DNA from 3 places in the Arthrobacter sp. PAMC25564 genome. Region 1 is predicted to be linked to each of the others. Evidence: riboswitches for the same ligand, from Rfam matches in the RefSeq annotation. Region 1 holds a riboswitch; each other region holds the start of a gene.
The links. Region 1 has a riboswitch for cyclic di-AMP ahead of E5206_RS11355 (hypothetical protein). Riboswitches for the same ligand answer to the same signal wherever they lie in the genome.
Positions count from the first base shown of each region.

Region 2: another riboswitch for cyclic di-AMP. It lies ahead of E5206_RS18800 (M23 family metallopeptidase); the one in region 1 lies ahead of E5206_RS11355 (hypothetical protein).
Region 3: another riboswitch for cyclic di-AMP. It lies ahead of E5206_RS00365 (hypothetical protein); the one in region 1 lies ahead of E5206_RS11355 (hypothetical protein).

Region 1 is NZ_CP039290.1:2,435,259-2,438,526, forward strand. Features, by position in the region: gene E5206_RS11340 (cation:proton antiporter) at 1-584, opposite strand, end outside; gene E5206_RS11345 (hypothetical protein) at 581-1,018, opposite strand; gene E5206_RS11350 (hypothetical protein) at 1,082-1,336, opposite strand; cyclic di-AMP (ydaO/yuaA leader) riboswitch at 1,527-1,723, shown strand; gene E5206_RS11355 (hypothetical protein) at 1,728-2,474, shown strand; gene E5206_RS11360 (HAMP domain-containing sensor histidine kinase) at 2,627-3,268, opposite strand, start outside.
Region 2 is NZ_CP039290.1:4,087,791-4,091,058, forward strand. Features, by position in the region: cyclic di-AMP (ydaO/yuaA leader) riboswitch at 298-481, opposite strand; gene E5206_RS18800 (M23 family metallopeptidase) at 605-1,429, opposite strand; cyclic di-AMP (ydaO/yuaA leader) riboswitch at 1,434-1,675, opposite strand; gene E5206_RS18805 (metal-dependent transcriptional regulator) at 1,796-2,491, opposite strand; gene serC (phosphoserine transaminase) at 2,809-3,268, shown strand, end outside.
Region 3 is NZ_CP039290.1:79,355-82,622, reverse strand. Features, by position in the region: gene E5206_RS00370 (bifunctional glycosyltransferase family 2/GtrA family protein) at 1-673, opposite strand, end outside; gene E5206_RS00365 (hypothetical protein) at 826-1,587, opposite strand; cyclic di-AMP (ydaO/yuaA leader) riboswitch at 1,587-1,745, opposite strand; gene E5206_RS00360 (HAMP domain-containing sensor histidine kinase) at 1,895-3,268, opposite strand, start outside.

The DNA of each region.
Region 1 (3,268 bases):
AGCGAGCGAAGGACGAAAAAGATCGCAATGGCGCACGCACCCACCGCGAGCGCCCCGAGTGCGGCGCGGCCCGCGTTCGGCGGATCCAGGGCCAGCGGCAGCGCGACTATGCAGGCGACATCGGCGATGGCCACCTGCGCGGTCATGGCCACCACCTTCGGGCCGCCCAGGCGCAGGGAATCGACAATCGGCAGGACCATGGCCGCGGACGAGGACGCGAGCAGCACCACATACAAAGGGGCGTGCCCGGTCCCGAAGGCCAGGCCCATCCCGGTTCCAACGACGGCGGCGGCGAACCCGGCGGCGGCGGCCTGGCCGAAGCCCTTCCCGAGTGCGGAGCGGATCTGCGGATCCCGGACCGGCACATGGGTTCCGGCGACGAACATCATCAGGGCAAAGCCAATGTTTGCCAGCAGACTGAAGGTGGGATCGCCGGCGTCGACCAGCGAAAGCCCCGTCCGTCCGATCACGATGCCTGCCAGCAACTCACCCAGGACCACCGGAAGTCTCCAGCGCACCGGCAGCGCCAGCAGGGGTCCCGCGAGGGCGACGACGGCGATCAGCGCCAGGGACAGGAACGTCACCGCACGCCCGGCCCGGCAGCACCCCGGGTTCCCATATCTGCCAGTTTCACCGGAATGGGCGTGTTCTCGTCTGTCAGGTAGGAAGCGCAGACCCGGTGGTACCCGTCGGCGATCTGGGCCGGGATGCCGGCTTGGAGAATTCCGCGGACCAGCAGTACCGGCGAAAGCTTCCTGCCGGCGGCGATCTTGGCCAGATCCGCGGCGACGTGCGGGTTGTCCGGCCTCAGGAGCGGCAGCCCCGAGGCGCGCAGGATGTCTTTCGCGAGCTGATGCGTCACCGGGGCATTGCGCAGTGACTGCACGATCGCGGCGGCACCGGCACCATCGGTCAGGAGTGCGAGGTAGCTCTCCGCAGCCGGGTAGTCATGTTCCTCCGGCTCGGGGAGCCAGATCACTGATGCCGTGTCATCGCTTCTCTTGGAGTCTTTGGCCATGGACTGAGCCTAGTGCGGTCACCCGGCAAACGCTTTCTTTCCGCGGCTCCGTAAATCATGGGCCTAGTCTTGGGGCCGGCGCTCCACCACCGCGTAGGCCTTGCCGTCCAGGAACTCCCAGTCGGTGACCACCATGAACCCGAGGGCGTCCACCCTGTCATTGAGGACGTGGGCGTCAAAGCCGCCATCCCGGGGTTCGGCATCCCAGGTCAGGACATGGACTTCTTTCCCCTCCAGGATCAACAGCTCGGTGTTGACGTCGAAGTCGTCCTGCGGCTGATCACTCAGTTGGCAGATGGCGACACAGTGGCTGGTCATTTCGGGCCTCCGCTTCGGGATCGCTGATGGCATCATCCTATGCCCGGGCCCCCGGCGGCCCACGGAATCGGGCCCGATTCCCCCGGGATCCCCATGGATTCCACCCCATGGCCGTTACCTTAATGTGACATTTGGCCGCTGCGCCCGTACGGTTGTTAAGTGCCTGTTGTCTCCGATACGGGCACTCCCCAGCCGATTGCCTAACTCTGCCGCGGCCTCGGGGCATCTCGCAGCAAACGTCCGGCAGAGACGGGGAAACCACTTTTGACCTGCTGTCATACAGGTCTTGGGGTGAAGCCGCACAGCCTGCAGCCGCGGGCCTGAGTGCGGCCGGGTGCCTCCCATCCGAATCCGACAGCTCACCTCGCAGGCATTGGGAGAGGCTACAGCCATGTCTTCAGACACCGTCAATTCGCACAGCAGCACTGCCACGCACACCACGCGGCGCTCGGCACGTTCATCCGCAATCACCGGCAAGGCAGGCACCATCGGCCGCCACGCCGCCGTCATCGCCGCAGCCTCCGGCCTGGTCCTCAGCGGGGCCATGGCCGCCAACGCCGCAGAAGCACCCGCGGAACGCAACTCCGTGCCGGCGTCGTCCGTTGACGTCAAGGGCCAGGTCGGCGCGCCGCTCATCGCGGACTCAAGCGTCCGGATCAGCTTCGAACGCCCGGCCGTCAGCTCGACGGCGGCTCCGGTGATCGCACAGCCCGCCCCCGCCGCGGCAGCTGCCCCCGCCGCCGCGGCGCAGGCACCCACGGCTCCGAAGGCCACGGTGCAGGTCAAGGCAGCCCCGGCGGCCGCCGCCGCTCCGGCAGCCGGCGGCCTCAACGCCGCCATGCTCGCCGCCGCCTACGGCCAGCTGGGCATCACGCAGGACTGCACTGCCATGGTCGAGAAAGCCCTCGGCGCCGCCGGCAAGCCGGTCGGGGACCTTGGCCCCATGCAGTTCCTGAACTACGGCACCGTCGTGGCAACGCCCGAGCCGGGCGACATGGTGGTCCAGTCCGGCCACGTGGGCATCTACGCCGGCAACGGCCAGGTCATCAGCGGCGGTATGAACGGCGTAAACTCCACCATCGTCCACCCGCTGTCCTGGCTGACGGCCACCGGCGGCGTGACCTTCGTCCGTGCCTAAGCCTACGCACGGCTGACACGTTGACTGAACGGCGTGTGGAGGGGCCGGTGATCAGCTGCCTTGGGGGCGGCTGATCACCGGCCTTTTCGTGTGGACCGGGCAAGCTCCGCACCCGAAGCCACTCTGCCCCTGAAGCCCCTGAAGCCCCGCTCTTAGCGCCCCGCGAGCGGAAGCGTGAGCTTCATGGTTGTACCCTGCGGCCCGGTCCGGGCCACCTCGACGGTGCCGCCGGCGGCCGTGGCGATCTCGCGGACCAGCGCCAGTCCGATGCCGAAGCTTCGCTGCCCGCGGGTTCCATCCGGGCTGGGGGTCCGGACGAAGCGGTCAAAGATCCGGGCCTGGTCCACGCCCGTGATTCCGGGCCCGGTGTCCGCCACGCTGATAACCGCATGGTTCCGCTCCACCCCGGTGCTGATAGTGACGCTCCCGCCGGACGGCGTGTGGGCCAGGGCATTGTCCGCCAGGGCGAGCACAGCCCGCCGCAGCGAGTTCCGGTCGATCCGGGCCAGCGGCCGGCCGCCGTCGGAGAAGGCGAGACGGATGTCATGCCGTGACGACAGTTCCTGCAGGCTCTCGGTGACGGACCCGGCGACGTCGGCCAGCTCCACCGGTTCCGTGGAACGGTCCGGCGCGGCGCCGGTCGCGGCCAGCAGAAGTTCGTTGACGATCCCGGTCAGGGTGGCCGCATCTTCCCGGATCCTGCCCAGGGCCTGGCCCGGTTTGGAGTCCGGCACGGCGTCGCGCTGGGCGAGCTGAATGCGCGCGTCCAAGATGGCCAGGGGCGTGCGCAGTTC
Region 2 (3,268 bases), 1.7 Mb from region 1:
TTTCGTGATCCTTGGATCGCGCTTTTTGGGCGCGAGCTGAGGACGCTCCGGCATCTTGGGGGTACGCCGGATCGCCCCGAATGGGTTACTTAGCGAAGGGTGTACTGCGAAGACGCGCCAAAAGCGGGAACTGCATGCAGGTGCTTGGCCTGCGGGCCGGTCACGGTAGAGATCGGAACGGCGGTGCGGGCTCCATTCCGGGCGCCGCCAAGGGCAGCACGGGAATTGGATTTCAGCGGGCTCGTAAGAGCCGCGCCGGCGCGGTGACGCGCAGCATTGTGGCGTGAAGACACGAAAGTAGCCTCTCCCAATGCCTGCGAGGTGAGCTGTCGGATTCGGATGGGAGTCACCCGGCCGCGCCGCTTCCTGGGAAGCTTTGCGACTTAACCCCAAGGCCTTCTTGCGAAGACCAAAATTGGTTCCCCCGCCCCTGCCAGACGATGTAATGCGAACGGACCTTGAGCGGTGGCAGAGCTAGGCAATCCACTCAAGAGCGCCAACTTCGGAAAAGTTGGCGTACCTCATACGGTACAGGAGTCGGGATGCAATGTCACATTCAGATCACGGCGTGTCACAAGAATGCGAGAGTGACCCATCGTCTTGGCTAGAGCCAGCCAAGGGGGTCAACGACGTCGCCGTTGACCATCACTTCGAAGTGGAGGTGGCAGCCGGTGGAGGCGCCGGTGGTGCCGCTCAGCGCGATGATGTCGCCCCGGGAGACCTTCTGGCCGACCTGGACGGAAGACGAGGACAGGTGGTTGTAGGTGGTCTCCAAGCCGTTGCCGTGGTCGATCACCACCCGGTTTCCACCGCCGTACGGGTGCCATCCGTTGAAGGTCACGGTGCCGCTGGCTGCTGCATGGACGGAGGTTCCGCACTGGGCCGCGTAGTCCTGGCCGCGGTGGAACTCGCCCGCGCCCCCGGTGATCGGGCTGACGCGGTAGCCGAAGGGCGAGGCCGTGATCATCTGGTCCAACGGGGCACCCAGGGTGCCGGCCGACGCCGCGCGCGTAATGGTGCCCACGGACTGGGCACTCAACAGCTGCTTGAGTTTTCCATCCGGATCACCTTTGGTGCTGACGGCCGTGCGGCTGAAGTCGATTTTGGCGGCGGCAGCGGCAGTGACGTCCGGCTGGGCTGCGGCTGAGACCGAGCCGGCAGGAGCGCCGGCGTTCGTTGCCATCGCCGGACCGGTGACGGGGACCGTGACGGTCAGGACCAGGCCCGTGGCGGCGAGGGCGATTCCGGCCTTCTGCCCGACTCCGCTGGCAGCAGCGAAGTCCGTGACCTGGCGGAACGGGCTGCGGCGGCCGCGGCGTTCATCACGGTGCGCATCCCGCGGGCGGTCAGCCTGAACGGCGGCTGCCGGGCGCTGCTCCGGAGCGGGACCGATCGCGCGGCGACGGCCCCTGGTGGTCTGGGTGGTCAAGGACGGTTCCTCTCTGGAGAGCCTGCGGAGTTAGCTGTCGGATTCGGGTCAGAGAGATCAAAGACCCGGCCCGCCGTGGCAAGCACCAGGCACCGGGGCACCCAAGAGGCCCCTCGGTGGAGCGTGCATGCTGCTGACGGACTTCACCCCGAGGCTGTTGAAGAAACAGCCGGAAGTGGTTCCCCCGCCCCTGCCAGAAAGTGGTTCTGCCGCTGATCCGCTGGCAGGGCTCGGCTTCGGATCAGATAACACTTTGGTATCGGTACTGGGCCTTAACTATAGGCGATTAAACCGACCGGTAATGACTCTGTTATCTCCGTTGTGCACAACTCATGGGTCGTCCCATGAGCTGAACGATTGGCCCGGTTAGGCGACGGTAACAAACACATGGGCGGCCACTTCGGGCGGCAGCTCCAGCGCGCCCTCGATGTCCGCCACACGGACCGAGATGTACTCCCCCACCCGCTCCAGGGAAATCAGGGCGCCCGGCCTGATCCCGCCTTCATCGAGCTGGACCAGGAGTTCAGGTTCCACCTGGATGGGCTCGGCCAGCCGGTTGACGGTGACCCGCGAATCGGCGCCGTAGCCAGCCATGGCTTCCAGCAGGTTCACCACCCCGTCGGTGTAGGCGTGGGACGGCAGCCCGCCGAGCTCGGCAAGACCGGGGATCGGGTTTCCGTAGGGCGAGACGGTCGGTTGGTTGAGCAGGTCGAAGATCCGCCGCTCGACCCGCTCGCTCATCACGTGCTCCCAGCGGCAGGCCTCCTCGTGGACGTAGGCCCAGTCGAGGCCGATCACGTCGGCCAGCAGGCGTTCGGCGAGGCGGTGTTTGCGCATGACTTCGACGGCGCGTTTCCGGCCTGTTTCCGTCAGCTCAAGGTGCCGGTCGCCGGAAACGACGACGAGGCCGTCGCGTTCCATCCGCCCGATGGTCTGGGAGACGGTGGGTCCGGAGTGGCGGAGCCGTTCGGCGATCCGGGCGCGGAGGGCGACGATGTTTTCTTCTTCAAGTTCCAGAATGGTCCGAAGATACATCTCGGTGGTATCAATCAGATCCGTCATTCAGCTCAGCTCCTCGAGCGCCGTCCTTGCGTCATTCCCACCGTACCGCGTGCAGGATGCGCCCTGGCGAGATCCGCCGTACGTTCGCAGGACAGCTTAGCCTATTTTGAATTACTCCAGATAATCTTGCGGCCGCCCGGCTGTCCCCGGGCTGGGCCCCGGCCGGCGTCTCAATGACCGGAATGACCGGACTGTGACGGAGCCTTTTCCCGCCACCGCGTGGCAGTCAGGCAGAATGAAAGGGAGGCTTCGCTGCAGCCACGCCAGCCAAGCACCTCCCAAGCCACGCTACGTACCAGCCGAAAAATGGAGCCACTGTGAGCGACACCAGCATCACGATTCCCGCAAACATCCTGCCCAAGGACGGACGGTTCGGCGCCGGACCCTCCAAGGTCCGTCCGGAACAGATGGAGGCCCTCTCCGCGGCGTCGGCGACGCTGCTGGGGACCTCCCACCGCCAGGCACCCGTCAAGAACCTTGTCGGCTCTATCCGGAACGGGCTCGGCGAGTTCTTCCGCGCCCCGGAGGGCTACGAGGTCATCCTCGGTGTCGGCGGTTCCACCGCCTTCTGGGACATTGCCAGCTTCGGCCTGGTCCAGGACAAGGCCCAGCACCTGTCCTTTGGCGAGTTCGGCTCGAAGTTCGCCTCGGCCACCAACAAGGCGCCCTTCCTGGCCGCGTCCTCCATCATCAAGGCCGAGCCCGGCACCCGCCCCACCGCCCAGGCGGAGGCCGGCGTCGACGTGTATGCCTGGCCCCAGAACGAGACCTCGACCG
Region 3 (3,268 bases), 1.8 Mb from region 1:
ACTGCCGGGCGACGTCCGCACGGATGGCTTTGAACCCGCACTGCGCGTCGCTGAAGTGCGCGCCCAGGAAGGTGTGAAGCAGGACGTTGTAGCCGCGGGAGATGAATTCCCGCTTGGGGCCCCGGATCACGCGGGAATTGTGTGCCAGCCGGGTCCCGACGGCGAGGTCGGAGTGTCCTGAAATCAGCGGGGCGAGCAGGGGCCCCAGCGCCGCGAGATCGGTGGACAGGTCCACGTCCATGTAGGCCAGGACGGGCGACGGCGAGGCGAGCCAGACTTTCCGCAGCGCGTTGCCGCGGCCCTTCTCAGCAAGATGGACCACCGTCACCTCGCGCAGTTCACGGGCCACGCGTTCGGCGGTCTTGAGGGTTCCGTCCGTGCTGGCGTTGTCCGCCACGGTGATCCGGAAGCTGTGCGGGAATGTGCCCAGCAGGTAGGCGTGCAACCGGCGCAGGCAGGCTTCCAGGTCCCGCTCTTCGTTGTAGACCGGTATGGTCACGTCCAGCACCGGCAGGGTGGTGCGGGTGTCGATGGGGGAGCGGCGGGTGCCCGGCCCCGCGATGGGTCCTGCAACGGGTCCGGCAGCCAGTGCCGGCCCGGCGGCGGGAGCCGGAATGTCCGCCGTCGCCGGCGGCTGCGACAGGGTTCCTGTGGCCTGGTCTGTGAACGTCATTCCTCCACTGTGACGCCCGCTCTTATGAAGGCTTTAGTGCCAAGCTGTGCAAGGGCTGTGGAAGTCCGCCGGTCGTGGCAACTGCCGGCACACCGGAGGCCCCGCATCGCGCGGATGCGGGGCCTCCGGTTGAGGGGCTGGCTGTGCCCGGTTTAGTACCAGTTGTTGGCGTAGTGGAAGTTCAGGGCGCCGCAGGGGGAACCGTAGCGGGTCTTGACATACGTCAGGCCCCAGTTGATCTGGGTCCGGTAGCTGGTCAGGTAGTCGGCGCCGGCGCTCGCCATCTTCTCGGCAGGCAGGGCCTGGACCACGCCATAGGCGCCGCTGCTGGCGTTGGTGGCGGTTGTCCTCCAGTCGGATTCCCGGGTCCACAGCTTCATCAGGCACTGCATCTCGCCGGGAGCCCAGCCGTAGCTGCCCACCTGCACGGCGGCGTAGGCCTGCGCCCCGGCCGGGTCATCGACGGCGACGGGGGGTGCCGGTGCCGGTGCCGGCGCTGCTGCGGGTGCCGGAGCAGGCGTGGGTGCCGGCGCTTCCGCGGGCTTCACCTCGGAGGACTGGGGTGCGATGCTGCCGCTGGCGGGGGCAACGGGCTGCGCCGCGATCTGGACCTTCTCGAAGTTCAGCTTGGGCAGCGGATCCGCGCTGGGGATGGACTCCTCGGCGCTGGTGGCGCCGGTGGCGCTGGCATTCCAGCGGGCGGTATCGGCGGCCTGCCCGGCGGCGCCGACTCCGATCAGCACCGCACAGGCTGCGGTCACGACGGCGGCGCGGCGGCCGGTGGATCCGATGCCGGCGGCAAACCGGGACAGGGCTGAAGCGGGCTTGGCTGGCTCGGCGCGGTGGCGCGAGGCCTTGGACCGGGATTTCCGGACAACGCCCGCAGGGCGCGGTTGTACCTTGAATTCAGTCATGATCGCCTCTCAACGCCGGTGGAGTTAGCTGTCGGGTTCGGATGAGAAATCCGGCCGCACGGAAGATCACGTGTCGGCTTCACCCCAAGGGTGCATGCATGCAGAATGCCCGGGAACTCTGGGTCCCCCACCTCTGCCTGGTCCAGCGGAATCCGGGAAGCGGCAGAGTTTGGCGTCCGTCCGGATATGCGGCCCCAATGGCGGCCGCACTCGAAAAACCCTACCGGAGTTGAGGGATTAAGTCACGTTTCGATAACAGAAACCGCGACGGCGGTGCGTCGGCTTGCGCCCAGCGCCCGCCACATCGTCACCGGGGGGCGGCAGGCGGAGCCGGTGGAAGGCGGACGGCGAACTCCGTCCGGCCCGGCCGGGAGGTGACCTCGACGGTTCCGCCGTGGGCCTCCACAATCGACTGCACGATGGACAGACCCAGTCCGCTGGTCCCCTCGGCGGTAGGTGCCGGTGCCGGGGCCCCGCCGGCCGGCCCTGCTCCAGCGCGGGCGGGTGCCCCCGAGGTGACCGGCGCACCCGCCCGGGCGGCCGCCGCTGCCGTCGTCACCGCAGGGTTCTTCCGTGCCGCGTCGGCCCGAGCGAAACGGGCAAAGACCCGGTCAATGAACTCGGGCGCGATCCCGCTGCCGTTGTCCGTCACCGTCACCACGGCGCTGCCGTCGGCCGAGCGCATCACGCCGGTGACCACCTTCGTCCCGGGCGGGGTGTGCTTACGGGCATTGGAGAGCAGGTTGGCCAGCAGCTGGTGGAGCTGGGCCGCATCGCCGCGGACCACCACGGGCTCTTCCGGCAGCTCCAGTTGCCAGACGCGGTCCGGGGCTATGACCTTCTCATCGCTGACCGTCTCGATCGCCAACTGCGTGAGGTCAACATCGCTGAGCTTGAGCGGCTGGCCCTCGTCCAGCCGCGCCAGCAGCAGCAGGTCCTCCACCAGCGTGGTCATCCGCAGGGACTGGCTCTGCACCCGGGCGAGGGACTTCTCGCCGTCCGGCGTGAAGTGCTCAGTCATCCGCATCAGCTCGGTGTACCCGCGGATGGCGGTCAGCGGGGTGCGCAGCTCGTGCGAGGCGTCCGCCACGAACTGGCGCACCTTCATCTCGCTGTGCTGCCGCGCCTCGAGCGCGTTGGAGACGTTGTCCAGCATCTGGTTCAGCGCGTAGCCCACACTGCCCACTTCCGTTCCGGGATGGGCGGCCGACGCCGGAACCCGCACCGCGAGTGCCACCTCACCGGCGTCGAGCGGGAGGCGGGACACCTTGGTGGCCACCTCGGACAGCTGCTCCAGCGGTTTCATTGTCCGGCGGATCAGGGCCGTGCCGGCGAGGCCGATCAGCACGAGGCCGCCGGCGGACACCACCACCATGGTCCAGACCAGTGAGGCCAGGGTGTTCTCCTTCTCGGCCAGCGGAAGCCCGGTGATGATCACGTCGCCGTACGGTGCCTGGACGGCCGTGAGCCGGTAGGCGCCGGCGGACAGCGTGCGGTCCACCGGGATGCCGTTCGGTGCCAGCGCGAGGAGGACGTAGTCGTCGTCGGGGGACAGGCTCTTGCGGGTGGCGTCCTCCGCGAGGAAGCCGGCGCTGCTGACCGCGCCGCCCAGGATCCGGGCGTTCAGCGTGCCGACGCCCTGGCCGCGGGCCTCGAGGGGGTCGGGGCGTCCGCCGGTCCC